Regions from separate parts of the Paenibacillus sp. MZ03-122A genome, predicted to be linked through region 3. Evidence: predicted binding sites of a transcription regulator. Region 3 holds the regulator's gene; each other region holds the start of a gene.

Evidence for each region. The regulator LexA, encoded in region 3, represses DNA repair genes until DNA is damaged. The targets are predictions, from matches to a motif close to CGAACATATGTTCG.
Region 1: addB (helicase-exonuclease AddAB subunit AddB) is a predicted target of LexA. The motif match lies at 6,030-6,043, and genes of this name have one in related genera.
Region 2: recA (recombinase RecA) is a predicted target of LexA. The motif match lies at 6,839-6,852, and genes of this name have one in related genera.

What each region holds. Positions count from the first base shown of each region.
Region 1 is NZ_JANAVI010000019.1:15,867-25,938, reverse strand. It holds gene NLX74_RS23620 (site-2 protease family protein) at 1-286, shown strand, start outside; gene NLX74_RS23615 (16S rRNA (uracil(1498)-N(3))-methyltransferase) at 475-1,239, shown strand; gene mtaB (tRNA (N(6)-L-threonylcarbamoyladenosine(37)-C(2))-methylthiotransferase MtaB) at 1,241-2,584, shown strand; gene NLX74_RS23605 (NUDIX hydrolase) at 2,689-3,123, shown strand; gene NLX74_RS23600 (Na/Pi cotransporter family protein) at 3,113-4,135, opposite strand; gene NLX74_RS23595 (class I SAM-dependent rRNA methyltransferase) at 4,494-5,873, shown strand; gene addB (helicase-exonuclease AddAB subunit AddB) at 6,110-9,676, shown strand; gene addA (helicase-exonuclease AddAB subunit AddA) at 9,673-10,072, shown strand, end outside.
Region 2 is NZ_JANAVI010000001.1:747,154-757,225, forward strand. It holds gene yfmH (EF-P 5-aminopentanol modification-associated protein YfmH) at 1-381, shown strand, start outside; gene ymfI (elongation factor P 5-aminopentanone reductase) at 402-1,169, shown strand; gene NLX74_RS03640 (DUF3243 domain-containing protein) at 1,270-1,524, shown strand; gene NLX74_RS03645 (DUF3388 domain-containing protein) at 1,752-2,525, shown strand; gene NLX74_RS03650 (helix-turn-helix domain-containing protein) at 2,556-3,632, shown strand; gene NLX74_RS03655 (hypothetical protein) at 3,717-3,881, shown strand; gene NLX74_RS03660 (YajQ family cyclic di-GMP-binding protein) at 4,026-4,517, shown strand; gene pgsA (CDP-diacylglycerol--glycerol-3-phosphate 3-phosphatidyltransferase) at 4,728-5,315, shown strand; gene NLX74_RS03670 (competence/damage-inducible protein A) at 5,411-6,679, shown strand; gene recA (recombinase RecA) at 6,922-7,983, shown strand; gene NLX74_RS03680 (regulatory protein RecX) at 8,179-8,928, shown strand; partial or broken gene rny (ribonuclease Y) at 9,306-10,072, shown strand, end outside.
Region 3 is NZ_JANAVI010000003.1:368,235-378,306, forward strand. It holds gene NLX74_RS08890 (transposase) at 407-586, opposite strand; gene NLX74_RS08895 (PLAT/LH2 domain-containing protein) at 702-1,190, opposite strand; gene NLX74_RS08900 (hypothetical protein) at 1,542-1,991, shown strand; gene NLX74_RS08905 (hypothetical protein) at 1,988-2,320, opposite strand; gene NLX74_RS25625 (hypothetical protein) at 2,673-2,795, opposite strand; gene tet (Tet(L)/Tet(K)/Tet(45) family tetracycline efflux MFS transporter) at 3,531-4,907, shown strand; gene NLX74_RS08915 (GNAT family N-acetyltransferase) at 5,046-5,585, opposite strand; gene NLX74_RS08920 (hypothetical protein) at 5,816-5,956, opposite strand; gene NLX74_RS08925 (hypothetical protein) at 5,998-6,162, opposite strand; gene NLX74_RS08930 (hypothetical protein) at 6,398-6,700, opposite strand; gene lexA (transcriptional repressor LexA) at 6,975-7,601, opposite strand; gene NLX74_RS08940 (LysM peptidoglycan-binding domain-containing protein) at 7,790-8,158, shown strand; gene NLX74_RS08945 (DUF896 domain-containing protein) at 8,267-8,473, shown strand; gene NLX74_RS08950 (hypothetical protein) at 8,594-9,103, shown strand; gene NLX74_RS08955 (HAD family hydrolase) at 9,259-10,053, shown strand.

The sequences.
Region 1 (10,072 bases), on a different contig from region 3:
TTTGTTTATCAATGCTCTGATCAATTTAAATCTATTTTTGTTTATCTTTAATTTGATCCCACTGCCTCCACTGGATGGATACCGGATTGTGGAAGATGTGGCCCCCACTCCTGTACGCCGTAAACTTCAGCAATTTGAACAGTGGTCGATCTTTATTTTTCTGCTTATCCTGGTCATTCCGCAGGTTCGAGCTGTAACAATTGAACCTCTTTACACGCTGGCCCAGATGATTTATATACAGTTTTTGCAGTTCTCTTTTTATATCACTGGATTGTTTGGAGCCTAAGGGCTCCTTTTTTTACGAGAATAGGTAGGTATAACCTGAATAGAAGAGGGAACAGACTGGTCATACAGGCGCAAAAGATGATATGATGTTGCTTGGTGATTTATTCGGATTTTGTACGGAACGTTAGTGGACAACAGTTATTTTTAGAATGAGGATTTTGCAAAATCCAGGAATAGGTGTGAGAGAGAATGCAGCGTTATTTTATTCCGGCAGAGCAATTTCTAGAAGATCACGTGATTGTCGCGGGTGAGGACGCGCGGCATATCGCTAAAGTCATGCGGGGCCGTAGTGGTGACAAAATTATAGTTAGTGACGGGGTATCTAAAGAAGCGCTGGTTGCTTTGGATACGATTGAGCAGGATCATGTTACGGCGACGATTATTGAGCCGCTGAAGATGACCTCTGAACCACATGTGCAGGTCACCATCGCTCAGAGTCTTCCTAAAGGAGACAAGATGGAGACGGTGATGCAAAAATGTACAGAAATCGGAGCAACCGGGTTTGTACCGTTTTTGTCCGAGCGTACGGTCGTGCAGTATGATGCCAAAAAAGAAGGCAAGCGACTGGAGCGTTGGCGCAAGATTGTGAAGGAAGCGGCTGAACAAAGCCACCGTAACCGGATTCCAGAAATTAGCGCGCCCATGACGTGGAAAGAACTTCTGGCTTCTTTTGCTGGGTATGATTTGATATGTTATTGTTATGAAAAAGAGCAGGGTAAACAGCTACGGGATGTAATCCAGCCTTTGGCAGGACAATGGGCGTCGACGGACATGCCGCGTGTTCTGCTGGTGGTAGGCCCGGAAGGCGGCTTTACTGAAGCGGAAAGCCTGGAGGCCGAGCAGGCCGGGGCACAGTCTACAGGACTGGGAAGACGTATTTTGCGTGCTGAGACCGCAGGAATGGCTGCATTGGCATGCATTTTATATGAGACAGGAGAAATGGGAGGGGTTTAATATGCCGTCAGTGGCATTTTACACATTGGGCTGTAAGGTAAACTTTTATGATACAGAAGCGATCTGGCAGCTGTTTAAAAATGAAGGTTATGAACAGGTGGACTTTGATGAACAGACTGCTGATGTCTATCTTATTAATACATGTACCGTTACGAATACCGGTGATAAAAAGAGTCGTCAGATCATTCGCCGCGCGATTCGCCGGAATCCAGATGCCATAGTGGCAGTAACGGGCTGTTACGCCCAGACTTCTCCTGCCGAAATTATGGATATTCCTGGCGTTGATCTCGTTATCGGGACTCAGGATCGGGACAAAATCATTCCGTTCGTGCAGGAAATTCAAGGGACGCGTCAACCGGTGAACGCCGTGCGCAATATTATGAAAACGCGTGTATTTGAGGAAATGGATGTGCCTGATTTTGCTAATCATACTCGGGCCTTTTTGAAAATTCAGGATGGTTGCAATAACTTCTGTACCTTCTGCATCATTCCGTGGTCGCGGGGTCTATCCCGCAGTCGTGACGCCGCCAGCATTATTGCACAGGCGCGTCAATTGGTACACGCGGGCTACAAGGAAATTGTGCTCACAGGTATCCACACTGGCGGTTATGGTGATGACATGGATAATTATGACCTGTCTGATCTGCTGTGGGATCTGGAGAAGGTGGAAGGGCTGGAGCGTATCCGTATCAGTTCGATTGAAGCCAGCCAGATTGATGAAAAAATGCTTGATGTGCTGAACCGTTCCACCAAGCTGGTTCGTCATTTTCACATACCGCTTCAGGCGGGGGATGACACTGTATTGAAACGGATGCGTCGCAAGTACACGACAGAAGAGTTTTATAACAAAATGCTTATGATTCGCAAAGCAATGCCAGATGTAGCGATTACAACGGACGTGATTGTCGGCTTCCCTGGGGAGACGGATGAAATGTTCCGCAATGGCTATGAGCTGATGAAAAAAATCGGTTTTTCGGAAATGCACGTGTTCCCGTACTCCAAGCGCAGTGGAACTCCTGCGGCGCGTATGGAGGATCAGGTGGACGAAGACGTGAAAAATGCACGAGTGCATGAGCTGATACAACTGTCAGAGCAAATGCAACTGGCGTATGCTGAGAAGTTTGTAGGTCAGGTGCTGGAGGTCATTCCGGAAGTTGCGCCGAAAGGGACCGAAGATAGCGGCATACTCCATGGATATAGTGACAATTATATTCAACTGGCGTTTGAAGGTACTGAGGATCTGGTTGGCAAGGTATGCCGCGTGAAGCTGACGAAGGCAGGCATTAATGAAAGTGAAGGCCAATTGGTCCGCGTACTAGAGAATGGGTTGCAAACAGCTCTGTAAGAACAAAAAAAGCCTGAACAGGCAATAGAGATGGCAGACAAGGATTTCGCCTTTCCTTACAGAGAGGACGGAATCCTTGTTGCGCAAGGAAGGGAGATTACAGGATGGCAGCAAAAAAGGAAATTTCCGCAGGCGGCGTTGTGTTTCGCAAACAGGGGGAGCAGCTTGAAATTCAGCTCATTACTGACCGATATGGCAAGGTATCCTTGGCTAAAGGGAAAATGGAGTTGGGAGAAACAATCGAACAGACGGCTTTACGTGAAATTCGCGAGGAAACAGGGTTGAACGGGCGGATTATCCAGCATGTAGATATGATTGCTTATACGTATCAGCATCCAGAATTTGGGGAAGTAGATAAAGAAGTACATTATTATCTCGTAGAGGCACTGGATGGGGATTTACAGGCACAGATCGAAGAAATTAAAGGAGTTGCGTGGCATACGCCTGAGGAAGCATGGCGTCTCCAGCGCCAGGGTGGATATGACAATAATGATGTCATTTTAAGCAAGGCGCTGTCCATGCTAGGAATTAATGTTTGATTCTGTGGGGAGATATGCGATCCTCTAAACGCGTCCACACAGGTAGATAGCAGAGAGGCAAGACCAGCAGAGAGCTAATAACGTTAAACAGAGTTTGGGCATGGGCTACCTTGGCTCCGGGCTCGGTAGATATCCAGGCAGCGGCCATCTCCAGACCAGGGATCAACGGCATAAAGAGCAAGGCTCCGCCGACGTTCAGCAGCACGTGGGACCAGGCTACAAATTTGCCGGACACGCTGCCGCCAACAGCGGCAATCAGGGCGGTTACGCAGGTGCCTACATTGGAGCCGATGACGATGGCGATCCCCACATCGGCTGGCAAGGCTCCCGCAGCGGCAAGGCTAATCGCCATGCCAATGACGGCTGCGCTACTGTGAACCAGCGCGGTCAGGCAGGCTCCAGCAGCGAAGGCCCACCACATGTTGGCTGCAGCGTGACCAAGAAACCAACGGAATAGTCCTGCCTGCTCAATCCAGGGTCCGACCGACTGCATCACGCGAATACCCGCCAGAATCAGCGAAAATCCAGCAAAGACGAGGCTGATATATTGTACAGCCTGCGGACGGCTGAGCCCATTGGAGCCGGATGAAGCTCCGGCAGACACATACTGGCGACTGGGGACAGCTTCACTCCACAGGACGGTAGTGCTCCAGCAGAGCAGTGAGCCGCAGAGCAGCGGAATAGCCAGCTTGCCGAGCTGGAGCCCCATCAGCTCGGTGGTCAGGCAGGTGCCGATATTGGTGCCGAGAATGATGCCGAGCGTGCGGCCGTAGGTCAACAGCCCGGCGTTGACCAGTCCGATCGTTAGCACCGTTACGGCGGTGCTGCTTTGCAGCAGGGCGGTAATGCCTGAGCTGAACAGCATGCCCCGCCAAGGGGAAACTGTGGCGTGGTTCAACCAGCGGGTGAGGAAGGGGCCGGCCAAATGCCGGAGGGCTGCTTCCATCAGCTTCATCCCGCCCAAAAAAATAAACAGCCCGCCGCACAGCGGCAAAATAACGTGTATAAACACGAGCATAGCCCCCTTTTCTAGGTGAAAATACTTATGTAACAGCCTATGATCTACCGAGGACAGCCATGACAAGCATGGCCGAGCTGTTTTTTTATAGAACGATAATTTTTGTAGTATCATCACAAGCTTTAAAAGCGTGACGTCGATATACAGGCGGGCAGTAGCGAAGCGGATCATTTGAATCTGGAGAAGCGAGAGCGTTCGCCTTTGCAGGGGGATTCTTACCATTAAAATCATTTATAAAATCCAAAGAATCCCCGTGCAACAGTGATCGTAAGATCAAATGATCCGCGGAGCCGCGCCCCTATCGAACAACGTTTTAACACTTTGAGTAATCCAAGAATGGGAGTGAAGGATTTTGCCTTCAGTAATATTAGAACGCAGCCGTAAAAAAAGGCTGGAGCACGCACACCCTTGGGTGTTTAAAAACGAAATAGCCAAGATTGAGGGTGACCCAGAGGCAGGCGATTTGGTCAGCATCGTTAACCATCAGGGGCGTTATTTGGCGACAGGTTACTATAATCCGGCTTCACAAATTACAGTACGTGTGATGTCCTATGAGCCGCTGGAAGCAATGGATCAAAACTTTTTTGCCCAACGCTTTCGCAAATGTCTGGAGCACCGCGAACGTTTTGTGACCGGGGGAGAAGCTTATCGGTTGGTGTACGGCGAGGCTGATTTTTTGCCTGGACTGATTGTAGATCGATTTGGTGATGTGTTGGTCGTGCAGTTGTTAACGCTTGGCATGGATCGGCGCAGGGAAGAAATCAGGGATGCGCTCGTTGAAGTAGTGGGTCCTGTTGGTATATATGAGCGCAGTGATGTATCCATCCGAGAGCTGGAAGGATTGGAGCAAACAAAGGGTCCTTTGTACGGTGATTGCCCGCGTCATGTGGTGGTGACGGAAAATGGGCTACACATCAAGGTTGATATCGTAGAGGGCCAGAAGACGGGTTATTTCTTTGACCAGCGTGAAAATCGTGCGGCCATAGCACCGTTGATGACAGGTTGGGGAGCACGTAGTGGAATTACGCTACAAGAAGTTGCTACAGACTCAGGGGACGCTGGCACAATGGTCATGAAGCCAGTGAATAAAAGTGGTAAGGTTGTTGAATTCCCATTCTGGGATGGTGCAACCGTATTGGAATGTTTTTCACATACGGGAAGCTTTACGCTCAATGCATGTAAACATGGTGCTAAAAAAGTAACATGTCTTGATATTTCTGAGCATGCGATTGAGAGTGCGCGGGATAATGTCAAGCTGAACGGTTTTGAGGAACGCGTCGAGTTTGTCGTCGACGATGCTTTTCAATATTTGCGCAATCAAGTGAAAGGTGTAGAGGAACGCAATGCACGAGCCGGGGGCAAAGGAGATACATCCAAGCCGCTGACAGCAGGTGGCGGACGCACCTTTGATGTGGTCATTCTCGATCCGCCAGCCTTTGCCAAAACGAAGAACGCTGTCAAAGGAGCTACACGTGGGTATAAAGATATCAACCTGCATGGGATGAAGCTTGTCAATGAGGGCGGCTATCTGGTGACAGCGAGCTGTTCGTTCCATATGCGGCCAGAGCTGTTTTTGGACACTATTAAGGAAGCGGCGGCAGATGCCGGCAAAATCCTTCGTCTGGTAGACTGGAGAGCGGCTGGTAAGGATCATCCTCAAATTTTGGGTGTGGAGGAAGGCCATTACTTGAAATTCGCCATCTTTGAGGTGCGCAGCCGGACACAGCTTTAGGTTTCATACAAAGTCAAAGTCAATCGCCTTTTTGGTGATTAAATAGGTAAAATAGACTCATTTTAGGTATAAATCAGTCCTGTAGAGAAGGCATGCACCAAGCCAACCTGCGGGACTGATTTATTTTTAGGGGGAGGATCAATTGCTACAACATGGCAAACGTACGTTCTTTTCTCCCTTGCCTGATATGCTATACTGTTTAATAGAATGTTGTTCGTTGGAAAGGAGGCCGCATCATGTCGGTCCGCTTGTTAATTGGCCGCTCTGGTAGTGGTAAAAGTACGTTAATCCGCAATGAAATGACGTCTATGTTACGCGAGGAGCCGCTAGGTAAGCCTATGCTGTTACTTGTACCGGAGCAATCGTCATTTGCTTCCGAGCATGCGTTACTTACAGAAGCCGGAAACGGTATTCAGGGGTCGGTGCGCGCCCAAGTGATGGGATTTCATCGTCTTGCCTATTTAGTTATGCAGGAAACCGGGGGTTCAGCACTGGTGCCTGTAACGGAAGAAGGCAAGAAGATGCTTTTATATAAAATTATTCGTCGTCGCAAGGATGAACTGAGCTTGTTTAAGGATTCGGGAGACCAGCTCGGCTTTGTGGATCGGTTGAATACATTGTTTACGGAGCTAAAGCAGTATGGAAATGATACTCGGTCTGTACCCGAGCAACTGGAGCGAATGAACGCTGTGGGAGAGTCAACTCCGATTTTGCGCGGCAAGCTCAAAGATATCAGTCTAATTTACGAGGATTTTGAACGAGAGCTGACGCTTAAATATATAGACGGTGAAGATACGCTGCGCATGCTGGCAGAACAGATTGCGGAGTCTTCCCTTGTGCGTGGAGCAGACATTTGGATGGATGGCTACCGTAGATTTACACCACATGAATACAAGGTGGTGGAGCAACTTATGCTGCATGCCTCTTCGTTGACGGTGGCGCTGACTTGCAACCGAAGCTACGAGAGCGGACAGCTTCCGCATGAGTTGGATTTGTTTCATCCTTCGGCGGCTACCTATGTAAAGCTCAAAGGAATGGCGGACGAGCTGATGATAGAGACGCAGACACAATTACTTCGCCCTGATCCGTTGCCGAGATTTAAGGAGCGTCCAGCGTTGGCATATTTGGAGGCTAACTTTGAACATCGTACAGGGTTACGGAATCAGGAACAACGGATGCGGCTGCAGCAGCTACGAGAGCAGTGGACAGAAGAACAGCCGGAGGGCATAAAACTGTACACTGCGGTTAATCGCCGTGCAGAGCTGGAAGGGGCTGTACGCGAAATGCGCCGTCTGGCCCGAGATGAAGGCGCGCGTTACCGGGAGATGGCTCTGTTTGTACGTCATATTGAAGATTATGAGCCATGGGTGGAACCGATATTCAAACAGTATGAGGTTCCAGTATTTCTGGATCAGCGAAGAAGTGTATTGCATCATCCTTTGGTGGAATTGATTCGGGCTTCGCTGGATATCGTGCAGCGGCGTTGGCGATATGAGGATGTATTCCGTGCGGTCAAAACAGACCTTCTCTTGCCGCTGGATGGTCGGGTGAGCCGTGAGGAGATGGACCGTTTGGAAAACTATGTTCTGGCCTGCGGAATACAAGGCAGCCGTTGGACAGACGGTCGGCCGTGGCAGGCTGTGCCCAGCTTGTCACTAGAGCTGGAGGAGCAAGAACGGAACCGTAGGCGGGATGAAACGTTGGATTTGATGGAGCTGTGCCGGGATGTGATCGTGACGCCTTTACGTGCGTTTGAGAAACGTATGGGCAAGGCACGAACTGCACTTGAGAAGTGTGAAGCGGTATATCTGTTACTGGAAGATGCAGAAATCGGCCACAAGCTGGACGCCTTCATTCATCAGGCAGAGGAAGCAGGAAATCCTGAGCAGGCGAAGGAGCATCGTCAGGTATGGGATGCAGTGCTTGAACTACTGGATCAGATCGTCGAAATGATGGGTGATGAGAGACTGGATACCTCTTTGTTTGCGGGCGTGCTGGAAACGGGATTGGCCGAGTTCCGTATGGGACTTGTTCCGCCAGCTCTGGATCAGGTTCTGGTCGGAAACACGGACCGTACACGTGTGTCCGGTATTCAACATGCCTTTGTGCTAGGTATGAACGAAGGTGTGATGCCGGCTGTATTCCATGAGGACGGTGTGCTGAATGAGCAGGAGCGTACGGCATTAAACGAACGAGGCGTAGAGCTGGCGCCGGATATGACAAGACGTCTGTTGGACGAACGTTTTCTCGCTTATACGGCCCTTACCTCAGCCGGTAAAAGCCTGTGGATGAGCTATGCAGTGACTGATGAAGAAGGCAAGTCGTTGTTGCCGTCTGAGTTAGTACGACATGTGCGGCACCTGTTTCCTAGTTTGGACGAACGTCCGTTGGCTGGATACCCTTTGCCTGGGGATGCTTGGACGACGCAATGGGAGTATGCTTCTCATCCGTCCGAGGCTTTGCCGCAGCTCATTGCGCAATTACGGCATTGGCGACGTGGCGGTGACATTTTATCTCCTTGGTGGGAGGTATATAACTGGTATGCAAGCCAGCAAGGGCGTGAGAAGGACAAGCTGCGTCAGTTGTTAACCTCACTTTTTTATGAGAACCATGCTGAAATGCAGAAGGAAACGAGCCGCCGTCTGTACGGTAGCAAGCTGCGTACCAGCGTATCTCGTATGGAACGTTTTGTGGCATGTCCATTTTCGCACTTTGCCTCTCACGGTCTTCGTTTGAAGGAACGTCAAATGTATCGCCTGAAGGCCCCGGATATCGGACAATTATTCCATGCAGCGCTTGGAGAGATGGCGATCAATCTGCGTAAACGCAATGTCAGCTGGGGCAGTCTCAGCACCGAGGAATGCCGACAAGAGGCGGAAAGTACAGTGGAGCGTTTGGCTCCTCGTCTGCAAGGCGAGATTTTAATGAGCTCCAAGCGGTATGGCTACATTTTGCGCAAATTGAAAGACATCGTGAGCCGTGCTTCGTTGATTTTAGGTGAACATGCGCGAAGAGGTAGTTTTGAGCCGATTGGGCTGGAGTTGGACTTTGGACCGGGTCAGCAGCTTCCTCCGTTAAGCTTCCGGTTAGATAACGGCGTTGTGATGGAAATTGTCGGACGGATTGACCGTGTAGATGTGGCAGAGGGAGAAAAGGGGTTACTTTTGCGTGTCATCGATTACAAATCTAGCCAAAAGGATCTCAAGCTGCATGAAGTGTACTATGGCCTGTCCTTGCAAATGCTCACCTACCTGGATGTGCTGCTGAATGCGGCGGAGGAATGGTTGGGCGAGACTGCTTATCCAGCGGGTACCCTGTATTTTCACGTCCACAATCCGATGTTGCAGTCGCCTAACGGTCTTAGCGCAGAACAGGCCCGCCAGGAGCTTTTGAAACGTTTTAAGATGAAAGGATTATTGCTTGCAGATCGGGACGTAGTTGGACAAATGGATACAGCATTGGACAAAGGATATTCCTCTATTTTACCTGTTGCGGTGAAAGCAGACGGCAGTTTTTATAGCAGTGCTTCGGTTGCTTCGCCGGAACAGTGGGACAGCTTGTTAGCCTCGGTGCGTAATAATATTCGGACGATTGGCACACGGATGACAGAGGGCGATGTGGCCATTGAACCTTATCGAATCCAGCAAGAGACGGCTTGTACCTTCTGTTCTTTTAAGCCTGTTTGTCAATTTGACGACAGTCTGGAGGGCAGTGGCTACAATCAATGGGGTAAACCCGGTAAGGATCAAATCTGGAATCTGTTGGGTCATACGCAGGAAGGGAAAGGAGGAATGGACCAATGATAGACACGTCAAACACTAAAGACATGCCGAAGCCGGAAGGCAGTATGTGGAGCGATGACCAGTGGCGTGCCATTTCGGAATCGGGTAACAACATGCTGGTCGCGGCAGCGGCAGGGTCTGGTAAAACAGCGGTGCTCGTAGAGCGTATTATTCGTAAAATTGTCGATCCCCAGCTTGGCTTCAGCGTGGATCGGTTGCTGGTAGCAACCTTTACGAAGGCTGCAGCCGCCGAAATGCGTCAACGGATACGCGAAGCGTTGGAACGTGTGTTGGAACAGGAACCGGAAAGTGAGCATGTACGCCGCCAGCTGTCGTTGCTGAATCGGGCCTCGATTACAACGCTTCACTCATTTTGTATGGAGGTCATCCGCAGGCATTATCAGGCCATTCCTCTTG
Region 2 (10,072 bases), on a different contig from region 3:
GATGAGGATCTGATTTCGGACAGTTTTGGTCATGAGTACAATAGTACGCAGCAATATGCATTCTCTGCAATCGGCGGGGATACCAAAGACCCGGATCGGCTGTTGGCGAGAATACGTGAAGAGGTGGAGTCCATTCAGAAGCAGGGCTTTGCAGCAGAACATTTTGAACGGGCACGCAAAAAGAAAATCGGTGGTTATCTGCGTACACTCAATTCACCAGAAAATATTGCACATGAATTTACAAGACATCGCTTCCGGGGCAGCGATTTTTTCCAACTGCTCCCTATTTATGAAAGTATCACGCTCGAGGATGTAAATCGCCGTCTAAAAGACCATATCCAGTGGGATCAACTCGCAATATCACTAGTGGTGAGTCCGTAATGTCCAGGGAGAGGGAAACAATGACCACCGAGGGCGGAGAATTAAAAGCAATTGGCGATACAACCGTGCTGATTACAGGAGCGAGTGGCGGAATTGGTGCGGCTATTGCTGAGCGTTTTGCAGCCGTAGGGATGAATGTTGTCATTCACTACATGAAGTCCCATGAAAAAGCAAATGAAGTTGCCCGTCGTTGCATGGCTTATTCAGGCAAGGTAATGACCGTGTCAGCGGATCTGCGGAGCAAGGAGCAGATCGAACGCATGCGGGAAAAGCTGGATAATCACGGGATGAAGCCGGATATTCTTGTGAACAACGCCGGATTATCTCATTATGGGCTGTTGACAGATGTTTCGGAAGAGGAATGGGACGAAGTGATGGCCGTCAATGTTAAGGGAACCTTTCTGTGCACGCAGGTTTTTATGCCACATATGATTTCCCAACGCTATGGCCGCATTGTGAATGTTTCCTCCGTGTGGGGGATATGTGGCGCATCGTGCGAGGTGTTGTATTCCACCACCAAGGGAGGCATTAACGCTTTCACTAAAGCGTTGGCTCAAGAGGTAGCACCTTCCGGGGTGACAGTGAATGCTGTAGCTCCAGGTGCAGTGGATACGTCGATGCTGGATCATTTGGATAAAGGCGAAATTACCAGTTTGGAAGAAGAAATTCCTGCCGGACGGTTGGCTCGACCTGATGAAATATCGTCCCTGGTTTATTTTCTTGCGCTTCCTGAGTCAGGTTATATTAATGGCCAGGTCATAAGTCCTAATGGAGGATGGGTGACTTAAGGGATAGCGCTTGGAGGAATCCACCAGTATAGTAAGCGTTTGAGAAGAGCATATTATAACTGTTGATTTTAAATCTGAATCATCTAAGGAGGATTTAAGTATGTCAACAGTTGTTCAGAATTTTGATGTTTGGAAAAAGTTCCTTGGTCAGCGTGTAGAGCAAGCGGAGAAGCTGGGAATCAGCCAAGATACCATTTCAGAGCTTGCTTATGAAATTGGTGATTTTCTGGATGAGAAGGTCGACCCAGCGAACCACTCCAACCGCGCACTGAAAGAACTGTGGGGAGTTGCCGATGAGGACGAGCGTCACACCATCGCCCGGCTAATGGTTAAATTGGCTAAGAGCAACGCATAAGTAGGAACCAACATGAAAAGCTCCCTTTTGGGGGCTTTTCTGTAATGGTTACAGAGCTGTTCTTGTAATTCCATTGTAATTTATATATCATAAACGTGATTGAGGCTTACAACACAATGTAACCTATCGAATTTCAATAATTGGTTTTGTCGAAAGATGTTATTTTATGATACAATAATGCTTTGATTTGGAGTTGTTGACGGTTTGAATGTGAATGAGGTGCTAACGTGACGGAAGAAACGAAACAGTGGTACATGGAGTACAAGATACATAAAAATCGACCCGGACTGCTGGGAGACATTGCTTCCATGCTTGGTATTCTGGGGGTTAATATACTGACAATCAACGGTGTTGAAGGGGAAAGACGGGGGATGTTGCTTGAAACGGATGATGACGAGAAAATACGCATTCTCGGAGACACGTTAAAAAAAGCGAGCAACATTACAGTCACGGCCTTACGTGCTCCGAGACTGGTTGATATATTGGCAGTAAGACACGGCCGTTACATCGATCGGGATTCAGATGATCGTAAAACATTTCGCTTTACACGCGATGAGCTTGGGTTGCTGGTCGATTTTTTGGGTGAAGTATTAAAGAGGGACGGCAATCAGGTGATCGGTCTTCGGGGGATGCCGCGTGTGGGCAAAACGGAATCCATTATTGCCAGTAGTGTATGCGCAATGAAGCGTTGGACTTTTGTGTCTTCAACGTTACTACGACAGACGGTGCGCAGTCAGCTCTCTGAAGAAGAAATGAACCCAAACAATGTGTTTATTATTGATGGTATTGTGAGTACAATTCGGTCAAATGAAAGACATTATCACCTGCTTCAGGAAATCATGAGCATGCCAAGTACTAAAGTGATTGAGCATCCTGATGTATTTGTACGTGAATCAGGATACAGCTTTGACGATTTCAATATCATTATTGAACTTCGCAATAATCCGGCTGAAGAAATTATTTATGATACCTTTACAGCCAGTTATACAGAAGATCTTTAAATAAGCGTAATTACACAAGGAGATGATGACATGTCAGAACTGGGTCAGCAATTAAAGGAGGCCCGGCTGCAAAAAGGATTGAGCCTTGACGATGTTCAGGAAATGACGAAGATACGCAAACGTTATCTGGAAGCCATTGAGACGGGCGATTACAAAGTGCTGCCGGGAAGCTTTTATGTCAGAGCTTTTATTAAAACATACGCTGAAACGGTCGGGTTGAACCCCGATGAGATTCTGGAAGGGCATCAAAGTAATGTGCCTGAACCTGAACCGGAAGCAGTCATGGAGCCTGTTACACAGAAACGCTCCAGCCGTCCCGCCACAATTGGTAATCTTAAATGGTTGCCTACAGCGTTAATGTGGCTTTTTCTAGTTCTCATTGTTGGGGTTATTTATGCTTATTGGGTGAGCAACAACCATTCAACTCCAAAAACAGCAGAAAACACAACGCCGATTACAACACCAAGTACAACACCAAGTACAACGCCAAGCACGTCTACTCCTGATACCACTACGACACAGCCGAACAATGGTCAAACGACGGCTCCAAATGGTGCTGGTGGGCAGACTCCTGATGCGGGGCAAACCGGCCAAACTCAGCCAAATGGTACGGGGAGTACGGGTGCTACTACTCCAGATACTGGACAGCAGCCGGATACGACTACACCACAACAAGGTGTAACTGTGGCACAGGACGGCAAGCAAGGCAAGACGACGATTTTCAAAGTTTCCAGTGCAACGGGAGCCACAGCCAAGGTTGATATTAAAGCGACGGGTGAAAGCTGGCTTGAAGTGTACAAGGGACAAAATTCCCGTGGAGAAAAGCTGAGCTACGGTATGACTAAAAGTGGAGATGCCATGTCTTTCGATATTGGTCCGGAAGGTTTATATATCAAATCAGGGCGGTCTTCTGCCACAGATATTTCCGTAGCAGGTCAACCGATAACAGATAATAAATCGACTACTCGTGTACTGATCCAGCAAGGAGAAGCTTCCACGACCGGAACGAGTGCAGGGGTAACGGGCTCACCTGCAGATTCTTCGACAGGTAGAAGTACGGATTCAACACAAAGTGGTACAGATTCTACAACTACTGATGGTGAATAAACGCCTTGGTGCGAGGAAATACTAATGACTGTAATTCTTGGAAAGGTAGTCATTTCATTTTCCGCAAAGTGAGGTGTATACGTTATGACCGTCAGCTGGATTGTGACTGGGCTCGGTATCATTGTCAGTTTACTGGGCTATTATCTGACACCGAATGCATGGGGCTATGGCATACTGGGCTTTGGTCTTGCTCACATTGTGCTTGGATTTTTGGATATGTTCCGAACTCCAACACGAAGCCATAATTAGATATTTTGACCGTAATTGAAATAAAGGCGTTTTTGTCAGGAAAACTGGCAAAAACGCCTTTTTAGTCAACGGATTATTGGATTTTTGTAAATGACTAGCCTATAATTAGATATTGAACTTTGTTGTGGAAAGGAAAGTGAAACGATGGCTTCAGAAAATTCATTTGATATCGTCTCCAAAATGGATATGCAGGAGTTAACAAATGCGGTTCATCAGACGGAGCGTGAAATTGAAACACGATTTGATTTCAAGGATAGCAAAAGTAGCCTCAAGCTTGAGAAAGAAGCTCTTACGATTGCATCGGAAGACGAGTACAAGCTGAATGCGGTGATTGATATTTTGCAATCTAAAATGGCCAAACGAGGTCTGTCCCTTAAAAATGTGGAGTATGGCAAATTGGAACCCGCTTCTCTAGGTTCAGTGCGTCAGCGTCTTTCGCTTAAGCAGGGAATTGATCAGGATAATGCCAAGAAAATTAATATTCTTATTCGGGACTCCAAGCTAAAAGTCAAAAGTCAGATTCAAGGTGATCAAATCCGAGTGACCGGAAAAAACAGGGATGATTTACAGGCGATTATTCAATTGCTACGTAAAGCTGATTTGCCATTGGAGCTTCAATTTACAAACATGAAATAAAGCCGTTTTCCCTCATATATTTTGTAGGAAAAAACGTTGCTTGATGTGCGGCAGGTTATTTTGACATGCGTTTTGCGCCATATTATACTTGTAACGAAAATGCAGACAATTCAGGTGTATAGCGCTCGTCGAAAGCGATTTACATAGGATTGAATTTAATCCGAAAACTGCCATTTGTAATCAAGTACGATAATCAGGGGAGAGTGTGTTGTGAATTTACCCAACAGAATTACAATAACGCGGATTTGCCTTATCCCGGTGATGATGCTGGCTTTGCTGGTGAACTTTGATTTTTATCCGCCGCCGATTGAGATCGGAGCTTTCAAGCTGCCGTATAATCAGCTGATTGCGGCTATCATTTTCCTTGTAGCAGCCAGCACGGATGGTCTTGACGGATATTTGGCACGTAAAAATAATATGGTCACCAATTTGGGCAAGCTGTTGGATCCCCTTGCTGATAAGCTTTTGGTAACCGCTATTTTGGTTTCCTTGGTAGAAATGGGGAAAATTGATTCATGGATTGTCGTTGTGATTGTTAGCCGTGAGTTTGCGGTTACGGGGCTGCGTCAGATTGCCTTACTGGATGGGTCTGTGGTTGCTGCAAGCAATTGGGGCAAATTAAAGACGATTATCCAGATCGTTGCTATTGTAGCGCTGCTCATTAATAATTTCCCGTTTGTTTTTCTTGGTATACCGTTTGATTTAATAGCGATATGGGCAGCAGTGTTGATCACCATTTATTCGGGTATTGATTATTTCGTGAAAAATATCCATTTGCTGAGCTCCTCCAAAGTTTAACAGGATAAATTTTATGGAAACAGCAATAGGGACTAAACTTATTGCTGTTTCTTTATATAATTCCCATAATATTCGCAGTACAGGAGGAAGAATTGATGAAAGCTGAAATAATTGCAGTAGGAACAGAGTTATTACTCGGACAAATAGTGAATACAAATGCTCAATATTTGTCACAAGAGCTGGCTACAATTGGAATCGATGTGTATTTTCAGACTGTGGTTGGCGATAACATAAATCGGCTTCAGGAAGCGATAAGGATTGCTCAGAAGCGTGCGGATATTATTTTGTTTTCCGGCGGTCTGGGGCCGACTCAGGATGATTTGACGAAAGAGGCGATAGCGGCTGTATTGGGGCGGAAATTGCACATAGATCGTCTTGCAATGGACAAGCTAGATCAATTTTTCCGTAACCGTGGGGTAGAAATGACCGAGAATAACCGCCGGCAGGCGCTTTCTATTGAAGGTGCTACTCCGCTTGAAAATGAGACAGGGCTAGCTGTGGGCGACGCGATTGCACAGGACGGTAAATTTTATGTAGTTTTGCCTGGACCGCCTAAGGAACTCAAACCCATGTTTGCAAACCATGCGAAACCTTGGTTGCTTCAGCAGGCATTGAGCGGTGAGGAAATGCCAATTTATTCGAAAATGCTAAAATTTGCAGGGATCGGTGAGTCAGCTCTTGAAACCCATTTGTTAGATCTGATCCAATCCCAGACAGATCCTACGATTGCTCCTTATGCCAAGGAAGGGGAAGTCACGATCCGTATATCCACCAAGGCGGCCAGCGAAAGTGAAGCATTAATTAAGCTGACAGCTACGGAAGTAGAAATTCAGCAGCGTCTTTCGGAGTATATGTATGCAAGCGAGGATGTTGCGCTGGAGAAGGTTATCGTAGATCTAATGGCCAAACGCGAACTCACGGTGAGTGCGGCAGAAAGCTGTACAGGTGGAATGCTGATGGAACAGATTACTTCTATACCTGGCAGTGCTGCTATGTTTCAAGGTGGCATCGTGTGCTATTCCAATGAAATGAAGATGAAGTTACTCAACGTGCCTTATGATTATTTGGAAGGGGACCATGCGCCAGGCGCAGTGAGTAAGGAAGTAGCCCTTGTGCTTGCAGAGCAGGCGAGAATGATCATGGATAGCGATTTTGGACTTTCAGTTACCGGTGTAGCCGGGCCTGGGTATTCCGAACGGAAGCCAGTCGGTCTAGTGTATATTGGCATTGCTGAACGCGACAAGGAAACGGAAGTACATGAACTGAGACTGAGTGGCAACCGTGAAACAATCCGACTGCGATCAGTCAAAGCAATCCTGTACAGATTGTGGCGCAGGCTGGTAGAGAACGAGAAACTCTCTTAAACATCTATGTACAGTGTGACTCGTAGAGTTGTTTTAGATAGATATTCATGGTATAATCATCTTATCGGAAGAACCGTTGCAAAGCCTTTTGCCAGCGGTTCTTTTTTTGTTTTAAGAGACAGGTGTAATTATAGAAGAGAGTTGTGCGAATAAAAAAAACGAATGTATGTTCGAAAAAATGCTTGGCAAGCGTGTCAAAACAAGGTATTATTAAAGTACAAACAATGAAGGATGTGAGTTTATTGTCAGATCGTCGTGCTGCGCTGGATATGGCGCTCCGTCAAATAGAAAAGCAATTTGGTAAAGGTTCCATTATGAAGTTGGGTGAGTCTACCCACATGCAAGTGGAAACGATCCCCAGTGGTTCGATTGCTTTGGATATTGCGTTAGGAACGGGCGGCTTTCCAAGAGGCCGGGTTATTGAAATATACGGACCGGAATCATCCGGTAAAACGACAGTAGCTCTTCACGCTATCGCAGAGGTGCAAAAAACAGGCGGACAAGCCGCCTTTATCGACGCCGAGCATGCGCTTGATCCGTCGTATGCAAGCAAGCTGGGTGTCAATATTGATGAGTTGTTACTATCGCAACCAGATACAGGAGAGCAGGCGCTTGAGATTGCCGAAGCCCTTGTACGTAGTGGAGCAGTAGACATTGTAGTTGTTGACTCCGTAGCGGCACTTGTGCCCAAGGCAGAGATTGAAGGCGAAATGGGAGATTCCCACGTTGGTCTTCAAGCACGTTTGATGTCTCAGGCATTGCGTAAGCTTTCTGGAGCCATTAATAAGTCGAAAACCATTGCTATTTTTATTAACCAGCTACGTGAAAAAGTAGGTGTTATGTTCGGTAACCCTGAAACAACACCAGGTGGACGTGCCTTGAAGTTTTACTCTACGGTACGTTTGGATGTTCGTCGTATTGAAAGTTTGAAAATGGGTAACGACATTGTGGGTAACCGCACACGTATTAAAGTCGTGAAGAACAAAGTTGCCCCTCCTTTCCGTCAGGCTGAGGTGGATATTATGTACGGTGAGGGTATTTCCAAAGAAGGTAGCTTGATCGATATCGGTACGGAGCATGACATTGTCGACAAGAGCGGAGCCTGGTATTCCTACGAAGGTGAGCGCCTTGGTCAGGGACGGGAGAATGCTAAACAATTTTTGAAGGAAAATCCGAATATTGCTAGTACGATCGAACAAAAAATTCGGGTGGCCAGCAATTTGATTACGACGGTTGCTCCGCCTACAGAAGAAGAGTTGGCGCAGCAAGCGAAGGAAGAACAGGAATTGTTGGAGCTTGAATAAAGCTTGGTGAATCTTGGTTTGTGAACTGGGGCCAGGGTTATGGCACCGTCCGTTTGAATAGCATGATTCTGATGCCCTGCACAGTTGTGCAGGGCATTTTTGCATCAACTAAAGTCTGCTTTGTCAGCGGAATCTAACTTTGCGTAGCAGGTGTTCAAAGGCTGCTTTCGTGAATTTCAAAGTGAGGGAAATATATTGCAGTTGGACGATGAAGATGAATACACTTCGGAAGCAAATAAGCAACAAGGGATTTCTCTTTTTCCGGATCATGTGGAATTGATGATTACTAGGGTAGAGCAGGGACAGGGACGCAAACGCGGAAGGTATATCATTCATTTTGGTCCGTATTCGCTGTCTGTATTAGAAGATGTAATGATCAAGTACAATATGTTCAAAGGAACGTCATTTGATAAAAAAGAACTGGAAGATATCGTTCTGGCAGATGAAAAGCAACAGGCTTATGTACTTGCGCTTCGCTATTTGGGGCGAAAGCCTCGCACACGTCAGGAAATTGCCCAACGTTTGTTACAAAAAGAACTGGATCAGTCTGTTATTGACGAAGTAATGGTTCGACTGCAAAGGGAACAACTCGTAGATGATGATTTATACGCCCGCCAATGGGCAAGGCAGCGCATAACTAGCCAACGTAAGGGTAAGATGTGGGTTAGGCAAGAACTTCGTCAGAAGGGCATCTCTAAAGCCTCTATTGGCGAAGCGTTAGGTGAGATCACCGATAATGAGGAGTGGGAGAGCGCTTTGACGGTCGGACGTAAGAAATGGAATCAGATACGTGGTGATATAATGGAGAAAAAAAGGAAAACCTACCCTTTTCTCATGAGACGCGGATATTCGGGGGATATGACACGCCGAGTGGTCAATCATCTCACTGCGGCCGAGCATGACGTTGCTTTAGATGACGAGGAATTGTTGCAGTGGGAGGAATAGTTGCCAAACGGCTGCTGAACCTTTGGCTAGTATGAACGGATAGGATGAGCTAGTTATTACAGGGAAAGCTGCATGGTAGTCTACTAATGTTTGCATTCCCTTGACAATGCCATTTGTCAAATAATAAAATATATATGAAACGATACTTGTGGAACGCCCTTTTTCCTTCCAAAAAAGCGGAATCCACGGGTGAGTTCTCATCGCCAAATAACAAGTGATGCCGCTATGCCAGGCGGAATTGTACATGTGAAAGCATGTGCATATGAAATGAAACGACCTTGTGTCGTTGTCTTAGTTTGACGATCAAAGTAAATGTGACAATTGCAAAAAGTCCCAAGGAATGCCTTGGAGGAACCAACGGGGAGGTGAACAGTATGATGACTGCGATCTGGTTCGTTCTCGTTGCTGTAGCCGCGTTATTCTTTGGGTTCGGGATTGGTTATTTTATTCGCAAATCTATTGCAGAAGCTAAGATCTCCAGTGCGGAAGAAGCTGCCGCGCAAATCGTGGAGAACGCGAAAAAAGAGGCAGAAGCGCTGAAGAAGGAAACGGTATTGGAAGCGAAAGATGAAATCCACCGCATTCGTGCCGAAGCTGAAAAAGAAACTCGTGAACGTCGCAATGAAATTCAACGACAGGAACGAAGATTGCTGCAAAAAAGAAGAATCGCTGGATAAAAAATTGGAATCGCTGGAACGCAAAGAAGAACAAGTGGCCAACAAAGAGAAACGAATCGATGAAACCCAGCAGCAAATTGATTTGATTTACAAGAGTCAGGTAACTGAGTTGGAACGTATTTCCAATCTGACGATGGAGGATGCAAGAAGTATTATTCTGACCAACGTAGAGCAGGAAGTTCGTCATGAAACAGCTCAGATGATTAAAGAAATTGAACAGCAGGCCAAAGAAGAAGCGGACAAAAAGTCTCGTGAAATCATCACACTGGCCATCCAACGCTGTGCGGCAGATCATGTAGCAGAAACGACGGTTTCTGTTGTCACATTGCCGAACGAAGAAATGAAAGGCCGGATTATCGGGCGCGAAGGCCGTAATATCCGTGCACTTGAAACCCTTACAGGAATTGACCTCATTATTGATGATACGCCGGAAGCTGTTATTTTGTCCGGATTTGATCCGATTCGTA
Region 3 (10,072 bases):
TGATATTATTCAGACATAGAAATATGAATGCTAAGAAGGTCGGGAAACTTCTCCCACCTTCTTTTTGTTGTGACAAATCGGAACTATTGCTTTGATCCGTCAGGTACGACAACTCATGAGCGGCAATCAATATAAATTTTCTTTTTTGATTAGTCGCGAAAAATGGAAGCTACAGAAGAACGGGCCGAGGTCGTTTGGCCTAAAGTTGAGCATTGCATAAGGAAGCCTTTAACCTTGTGTTGGTAGAAGGACTGACGGAGGAAGAATACAAGAATGTAGACGAAGAGGGCATTTAGGAGTTGGATGGCCTCACATGAAGTGACCCCTGCAAAGTAAACAGCTATCAAAAAGCAATAATTAAGTAGCCTGAGAAGGAGTCAGGTTGTTTAGTTTCTCTTGAAAGCGTTCATGGTTGTAGAAATGGATATACTTTTGAACGGCATGCTCCCCTGACCCATCGGCGAACCAGCGAGGGGTCAATCTCCATTTCTCGTGCCACGGTTTTATATCCGATTCCCTTTTTGAGGTACAGATCTACTGTCTTATTCTTGAAGCTCACATCGTAAGTTTTTCTTATTTCTCCCATAGAAAAATCCCCTCCATAATAGACAGATTAGATGGCTTGCTCTTTTCTGTCTACTATGAGGGGAACTTATCACACTTGATAGAGTCTTTTGTATGAATTGTATAAGTACTTGTTTTTATGATGGAAAGAGAGTTTCGGAATCTGGTTCTCCGCCGGCACCAAGCCAACGGTCAGGGCCTGCAAATGAGAAAGTCTTTCCGTTCCCGGTTACTTTGATATTAGCGAGTCTCCAACCTGATTTATTTCCAGATCCATCAGTCCTAATGGTAACTTTTCTGATGTCACCAAGGTTGCTGGTACTGATTCTTGTAGTATCAGAATCTCCTTTTTCAAAGCTGCCAGTGAGTGCGGCGGTAACATAGTCGCCATTAGAACCATACAGAGTTATAGAAATATTTGAGTCTGTACCTGAATCCGCAATACTGCCTGTGTTTACGGTAACAACATATTCAACATTAGCAAAAGGTGTAACAGACTCTATGCTTCTATTAGAGTCTTGTAATGAGCTATAAGTGTCGCTTGTGACCTGATCCGCGAAAGAAGGTGCTGCGAAAGCTACAGATGATATGAGCATTGCTGATGCTAATAAAGATACTTTTTTCATTAATTAGTTACCACCTTTCTAGTATTTGTATTTAATGTTATACATGTGTAATATGTTTGTACATAGTTCTTTGGTTGTGAAGAAAACTTTTTTCCTTGTCTTTGTTTGTTGTATTTCATATTTATGTGTCGAATATTCTTATTTTTAATGAATCACGGAATGGTATGAATATTTATTTATAGAAGGTTTTTTTGTGATTTAGCCAGAATAGCTTAATTCGAGGCGATCAGCATGAACCACGCTAATCAAATGTGTATTTTTCATGTCAGACAAAGCTCCCCTTACTTTGACAGTCATTAAGCTGTATGTTTATTGACGAAGATTAAAAGAAGGAGAGGAGTTATTGCTCCGTTGTCAGCTTCTGCAGATGCAGCAACTGTAACGCTTGACACTTACAAAAATTTTTCAAATCAAGAAATAGTTTTATCACAATCAGTAATATTTAAAGATGACACGGCATATACAGATGTATCTGATACAGTGAAAAGAGTGAAATTTTCAATTAATGGTTTGGAAAATCTTTTTAATGCTAATTATTATAATCGGTTGGTCTGGACAAGTGATGAAAATACACCGAGTATAGAAAATACGTTATCAGTAAAAATTGCTCCAAAAATAGGGAGTCTTTACGGTTCCAGTAGTTATGAGAACCTTTCTCTGATAAAACAAAAGATCAACTCCGATTCAAAAGTATATGGATGGATTCAATTAGAATCAAAAGAGTGGACTAAAGCAGGATCAGCTAAAAGCTCTACTAACCTTAATTGGTCGGCAGAGCTTTTAACTGTTCACGGCTTTTAGAATATATCCAGGTATTCTTTCTGGAATTTGATGAAATCTTGCACACTGTCGTGATAGGTAAATCTACCGCCATTTTTATCAATAATCCAGTTGATCTTCTCGTCATTTAACAAGATTCCATACATACAGTGATGAAGCAGCTCAATTTGCTTTTCATCTCTAATTCGGATCAAATGTTTTTCTTCTTCGACAATGAGGTACCATTTCGTTTCTGTTTCATCTACATCTACGTCTACATCAGCATCTACATACAGTATTGATACCGACAAGGGGAATGGCCAGTCAAACCAATGTCCTCGTTTGTCTTCTCTATAACCTTCAAATGACATGGTTATTTCCCCCTACTTGGATAATTTCCTGATTAGTTTAAATGTATCTAACATGCTGCGATTGTACGCTTAATTGGAAACTGTTTTACGGAAGTGGCAGCTATCCTCAGCCTTTGGCATCTTGGCACCAATCTGGTGAATGACCTGCTGTTTGAGGCTGGTACTAGCTGGGATACGTCTGTTTAGGCTGGGCTAACGGAGTGTGAACTCCGGATTTTATTGTAAATTTCTCATTTGCTCAAGTTTTTAAAGACAATGCTGGTTCAAGGAAACATTTGCGGCAGCCCTTTTTGACATTGGACGACACAGGCTTTTAGGAATACACACATTAAGTTTACTGCTAGTTCTTGTCTTATCCTACTGGCTCAGGAATATCGCCCCCATATTCTTTCCATGGCTTCACGTACACCATCGTAAGCTTCTGAAAAAGTTCAGTATCACTTGGGCAACCGTCTAATCCGCTATTGTTGCGCAATAGCTGTATCCTCTTTTATCGTTCCTTGTTCTGATCTGTATAGTATACGGAAAACGACAGGTAACAAAGAAGTTGAGCGCTTTGTTACCCGATATCAAAACGCTACTACCAATACTCTACAGTTATTCTACTGAGCAATGACGTGGGCCCAACATGAAGGAACTGGAGTTGAAAACAGGTAGCAGTGTAGTGGACATAAAGGCGCGTCTGCTGGCTTTGGAAGAGGGGGACAACAAGAGCGATATACGCTCTATATTGTAATCATAGAGGGCTGGAATGGTGACCCAAAGATCATTACATTTTCTCGTATGGAAATACGCGCTGTATTAAACCTCCAATGATATGGAGCTTATTTTTTGTACTCGGAATATAATTTGCTTATAACACATCAGGGGGCTGCACTCATGTCTTGAATGTATTTTATTTCTGGAGTGGTTTGTTTCTTATATTTAAAATAAATGGATGGAAAAGATCGGATGTATATTGCTACATCGTTACTTACTTCATTAACTTTAAAGGGGATCTGAAAAAAGTTTAAAATTGTAATTCATGGATTGTTGCATTTGTATATATAATTACATCTTTTCCCATTCTAGATAAGGTGGTAGAATGAAAAAAATAGGTATGGAAGGCGTTTTATTTGAAGTGTGATAAATATAATTGGGGGCAATTTAAAGAGGGAGCGTATCATTGGCCCTATAAACTACGTTAACCCTCATTTCTGGAGGGTCAAAATTGAAAACCCCTTATTCACAGTCTGTTTTACACCATAACCAAATTTTAATGTGGCTTTGTGTTCTTTCGTTTTTTAGTGTGTTAAATGAAATGGTTCTTAATATCTCTTTACCTGATATTGCTGATGAATTCAATAAAACACCAGCCGTTACAAATTGGGTAAATACTGCCTTTATGCTAAGTTTTTCTATAGGAACCGCTGTATACGGAAAGCTATCTGATCAGTTAGGTATTAAAAGGTTGCTCCTGTTTGGAATCATAGTGAATTGCATAGGATCATTAATTGGATTTATGGGACATACTTTTTTTCCAACACTTATCTTGGGGCGATTTATACAAGGGATTGGTGCAGCTGCATTTCCTTCACTTGTGATGGTCGTAGTTGCTCGCTATATCCCAAAAGAAAACAGGGGCAAGGCATATGGCCTCATCGGGTCTATCGTAGCAATCGGTGAAGGGATAGGACCGGCTATTGGTGGGATGATTGCTCATTATATTCATTGGTCTCATTTACTGCTTCTTCCTGTTCTAACGTTTGTCACTGTTCCCTTTCTGATAAAATTATTGAAAAAGGAAGTCATATCAAACGGTTCACTTGACATTGCAGGAATCGTGCTTATATCTCTAGTCATTGTAATGTTTATGTTGTATACAACGTCTTACAGAATTTCTTTTCTGGTGATAAGTATTCTTTTTTTCTTGATCTTTTTAAAACATATCAGACAAGTAACCAATCCTTTTGTTGATCCTTCATTGGGGAAAAATACTGCATTTATGATAGGAATCTTTTGTGGCGGACTTATGTTTGGTACCGTAGCTGGATTTGTTTCTATGGTCCCTTATATGATGAAAGACGTTCATCACTTAAGTACCGCAATGATTGGCAGTGGAATTATTTTTCCTGGAACGATGAGTGTTATTTTCTTTGGTTTCCTTGGAGGAGCACTTGTTGATAAGAAAGGTTCCTTACATGTGCTAGCAGTCGGCGTTGCATTTCTTGCCGTCAGCTTTTTGATAGCTGCTTTCTTTATTGAAATGACACCTTGGCTGATGTCTATTATTCTAGTCTTTGTTTTCGGTGGTCTTTCTTTTATTAAAACAGTAATATCCACTATTGTTTCAAGTAGTTTAAGACAAGAAGAAGCTGGCGCAGGAATGAGCTTGCTTAATTTTATAAGCTTTTTATCAGAAGGAACAGGGATTTCAGTTGTAGGAGGCTTATTATCAATACGTTTTATTCATCAAAAATTTATACCAATCATTAATTTTCCATCTGCTTATTTATATAGCAATATGTTATTGATTTTTACAGTGGTCATTATAATTAGCGGGATTTTAACTGTTATTGTATATAGACGTTCAGTTTCAGATTCCTGATAAGAGCAGAAAAGGTTTACATGCTGAAAATGATCGCATCCTCACGTTTGAAGTAAGTGGATACTCTAAATAATTCAAAAGCTCTGCTAACCTTAATTGGTTGGCAGAGCTTTGTTTGCTGATCAGTTTGATTTTAGGCTAATTTGAATGCTTAAACTTATAATACCAAAAAATTGCTTTTTCATGGGCTGTGGAAAAGTTAGAATATAGCATAGTATCAACTCCGCCGATTACAAAGTTATTTTTAGCATAGAATCGACAAGCTAAAACATTCACATCCTGTGTTTCAAGCATAAGACCAACAAGGTTATTCTGCTTAGCCCACTCGGTTGCTTTACTCAATAAGGCTGCTCCGATTCCCTTGTGTCTCCAGTCTTTAGCGACGGCAATATCCTCAATTAGAGCATAGCCATTCCAATTAGTACAAAGTTTAATTTGCCCAACACAGTCGTTCTCATCATAATATAAAAAAATAGATTTTCCTTGTTCATCAATATAACTGATGTCAACGTCATCATCCTCATACTGTTTAAAATATGGTTCGGGGAAACTTTCTTCTATATATGTCCAATTATCGTTCTCGTATTTAGGTATAATCCTTCCTGACACAATAAAGCCGTTATTCTCATTTGACTTCTTAAAATCTCCCATATTCGAAAGTGACATTTTAATTATCATGGCTTGTCTCCTCCTGGTTTAATTTCTCTACGTACACTATTCTAAAAGAGAGCCACCATTTCCTGTCTGTTAGATTTATAATAAGAGCAAAATTGTAGCGACTGTTCAACTATGTCTGATATTCTACGATCTCGTCCGCTTGCTTCAACGATTCATAGCAGTAGTTAGGTGTACCGTTTAACACAAAAAAAGCAGGAAGAATCCTTCCTGCTTTTGCTTGAAAACGATTATTAACGTCTGCGTTGTCTATCATTCACGCTAAACAGATTAACAGCCAGTGCGTTACCTCTTGCACGCGCAACGGCTCTTTGATTCGAACGGATGTTTGATCTTCTTCTTCTCAAATCACGTCTGCAATGTCTTCTGCTCATATGATCACCTCCCTTCAAGGAAATGAAGGTACGGATGAATCTTAGTGGTGTTTATGCTTACGCTTGGAAATTTTGATATTCAAGGCATTGGTTGCTAGTGCATTTCCGCTTCCTGTTTTAGCAGCTGCGGCTTGAAAGACTTTAACGACCAGATATCTGTTTTTCCCGATGCGATGCTTATACGTTTTAACTCTATTTCTGATCATCTGCATATCTCCTTTGCTTAGGTCTGCTATATACTATGTCAATTGTGATAGTAATGTATCAGCATAAATCTATTAAAAGCAAAAAGAAGCTGGTACCTATATTCCTAATGGTTAACAAAAAAACTCATGCGAACCTGTCTTCGCCATTTCAACTTTACGTTGCAGGAGAATGTTACAGGCAGGTCGGCATGAGTCTAATAGTGTAGATAAAGATAATAAGGAGTTAGTATGAAAATTATTTACTATTAAGAGTGTTAAGTTTTTTCTCGTAGTACGCCTCTTGAGCAAGAATATGATTCAGTTGTTCAGAGAGCAGTTTATATTCTTGGCTGTCTTCTGGGTAATTGTTTCTTTCGGAAATTACAGCTTCGAGTTGCTTTTCTAAATACCTGAAATGGATAAGTATTTGTATGTACTGAATACGATCGTAGGTTGTTATGTGTGATTTCCCTTTTGCATATAAATGATCCATTGTTGGTATTACACAGCTTATGGCGATAAATATCACAACAAACGCTGAAATTATAATTTTTTTCATTTAATTCCTCCTACAGAGCTATGAGTAATTAATATACCATATTTATCTAAAACAAAGAAAGATCTATTAGTTTTGCCCATAACAGTATAGCTGCTCAAGATCAGTGGGTGATTATTTGAGATGAGGAGGCTGATTTTATAGTAGAAACAATAGGAATAGGTTGCTGAAATGAAAAAATAGTTGTGAGATACATAATAACAATACAAAACCGGCTTGCCCTAGGCAGCCGGTTTTGTATTAGTGGTTAGAATAACGGGGAAGAAAGAACGAGAAATCAGTGGAAGTCCCGGAAGAGTCCTACAACCTTGCCCAAAATGCTGACGTGTGTCAGGCGAAGCGGTTCAAAGGCTGGGTTTTCAGGTTGAAGCCGGATATGATCTTTTTCTTTGTAGAAGGTTTTAACTGTAGCTTCGTCTTCATCTGTCATAGCTACAACAATATCGCCATTATCAGCGGTCTGCTGCTGACGTACGATTACATAGTCTCCGTTAGCAATCCCAGCCTCAATCATGCTTTCGCCTACAACAGATAACATGAATATTTTATCCTCACCAACAAAGTGTTGGGGAAGAGGAAAGTAATCTTCAATATTTTCTGTCGCCGTAATAGGAAGACCAGCGGTTACTTTGCCGACGACGGGAACACGACTAATGGAGTAATTAATCAAGTTGCTGTTATCCGATTCGTCTTGACCGAGTAACTCAATAGCCCGTGGTTTTGTAGGATCGCGTCGAATGAGTCCTTTTTTCTCTAAACGATCCAAATGACCGTGAACCGTAGAACTGGAGGCTAATCCGACAGCCTCGCCTATTTCGCGTACAGAAGGGGGGTATCCCTTTAGACGCACTTCATTGCGGATAAATTCAAGAATGGCCTGCTGGCGGCTCGAAATCTTAGACATACCGTATCAACCCCATTTAGTAACGTTTGGGAAAATTATAACATAGAACCCCCGTTCGTACAAACATAAGTTCTAAATAATCCCTAAAAATAATCACGAACTTTTGTTCTCTTTTCTATTGAACAAAACAAATGTTCGTGTTATATTGTGAAAACATAAGAACAAACGTTTGGAGGTCGCAGCCAATGATGAAATATAGCACTTATCAAAGTATTTTTCCGATGAATTCAGAAAATTTGCAGGAGACCCGAAAAGAGGGTAGAGCGCGTTTTATGCAAATTATTACTAATACTCTTTTACCTAAGCTTCTTATTTTAGTGATTATTGCTTGGATTGCAGGGGCAGGTGTACTTACGGTTTTCGCGGCACCTTCAGCTTCCAAGGAAGAAGTGACTAAACTGACCGTACAACCTGGAGATACGTTGTGGGAGATTGCCGCAAATCATAAACCGGAACGAATGGATACACGGGTATATATAGAAGGAATTGTGCGGATTAACGGTTTGGAGGATCGGGGAGTGCAGGCAGGTCAGGTACTCAAGCTTCCTAACTTCTGATCTATAGACTATTAGAGCTTGTCAGGGAGCGTAATGCGGGAGCCTTGACAAGCTCTTTTCTACATGTCAAAGTGTATTATATCTTTGCTTTTATGGAGGGGACACAATTTGGATATAGACAGCTTGGTACAGCGCATCAATGAATTAGCGCGCAAAGCAAAATCCGAGGGATTGACGGAAGAGGAAGCCACAGAGCGCGCCAATCTTCGGGAAATTTATTTAGGTAACATTCGTCGTAATTTTCGGCAGCAGCTTGAAACGATTGAATTTGTGGACGATGATACATCGAAGGGAAATGATGGGCTGAAGCATTAAAGTTGTTAAAGCGCCCAAGCCTGCAATTTGCCTTTTGTTTTAGGTACCGTTTTCGGTATCTATATAGATCAGCTTTGAGGCAATTGTTTTATTGTAATATATCTGGGAAGGAATTGAGAGATGGCCAGATCATTTGAAAGAAAAGTACGCAAAAACACAGCGCATTTAAATAAATCGCGCAAAAAGCAAGGCATTCAAACCATTAACGGCGCAGGTTCTGCAATGGATATTTTCCGTGGCCGTAACATTACTGTGCCAATTATGCTGGCTGGTCTTTCTGTATTGTACATGCTTATGAGTTACTTTTTGACTAAGACTGGCATGCGAGGAATGGATTGGCTTGTATTCGGCCTGTACTTGATGCTGGCTGTTATCTTTTTCATCCGTCGTCCTTATCTGAAAGTGGGAAAGGATACTCTCTATATGCTGAAAGGTGGTAGAGAACGTCCAATGACGGCAGGGGATATGAAAGCCATCAAGATTGAAAAGGGTTACGTAACCGTTGAAAGAAAAGGTAAGGGTGGTAATTTCATTTTCACAAAATCATTAGGTCGCTATGACACGGATGCCATTGCAGAGCGACTTGAGAAGTTTGCGCTATCCAATCAGATACAGGTGGACAAGAAATAACTGATTTAACCTGTAGCTCTGTAACAAAGGCCGTATGATGTTATTTCATATAACATGCTGCGGCCGCTTGCTTAATATGGGCACACATAACGATTCAAATACTTAACCAAGCAAATAGGTGTACATATACTGTGGAAAGAGAGTGGATAATTCAGATGACGATTCAGGCGGTAATGTTTGATCTTGATGATACCCTTTTATGGGATGAACGTAGTGTAGAAGAGGCATTTGATGCAGCGTGCCAAACAGGCTCCCGTGAAGCAGGCGTTGATCCTAAAATTCTGGAGGAAGCCGTACGTAAGGAAGCACGCGCTTTGTATGAATCCTATGAAACCTTTAGTTTTACTCAAATGATCGGCATTAACCCGTTTGAAGGATTGTGGGCGAATTTTACAGCAGGTGAGCAACCTGAATTCCGCCAATTGGAACAGTTGGCCCCTGTTTATCGAAAGGAATCATGGCGCAGAGGACTCCAGCAACTAGGGATAGATAATGAGAAGTTGGCGGAAAAGCTGGCTACCCAATTTGCTTCGGAAAGACGCGCGCGTCCACATGTATATGAAGAAACGTTTGAGATTCTAGAACAATTGAAGGGACATTACAAGCTGTTATTGCTGACAAATGGCTCCCCTGATCTACAACAGGAGAAACTGGATGGAGTTCCTCAATTAGCTCCTTTTTTTGATCATGTTGTCATTTCAGGTTCATTTGGTCGAGGCAAGCCTGATCCGTCTATATTTCAGCATGCTTTGGGGCTTCTTGGTATTGAGCCTGAACATGCTTTAATGGTAGGAGATAAGCTGACGACTGATATTCAAGGAGCGTTGGCAGCAGGTATACACTCGGTATGGGTGAACCGAAACGCTAAAACCAATACCACAGAGATCAAGCCGAAGTTCGAAATCAAGCATCTGTCTGAATTGGACGGAATTATTCAATCGTTAAAGTAAGAATTCTATAGTCTTTAGA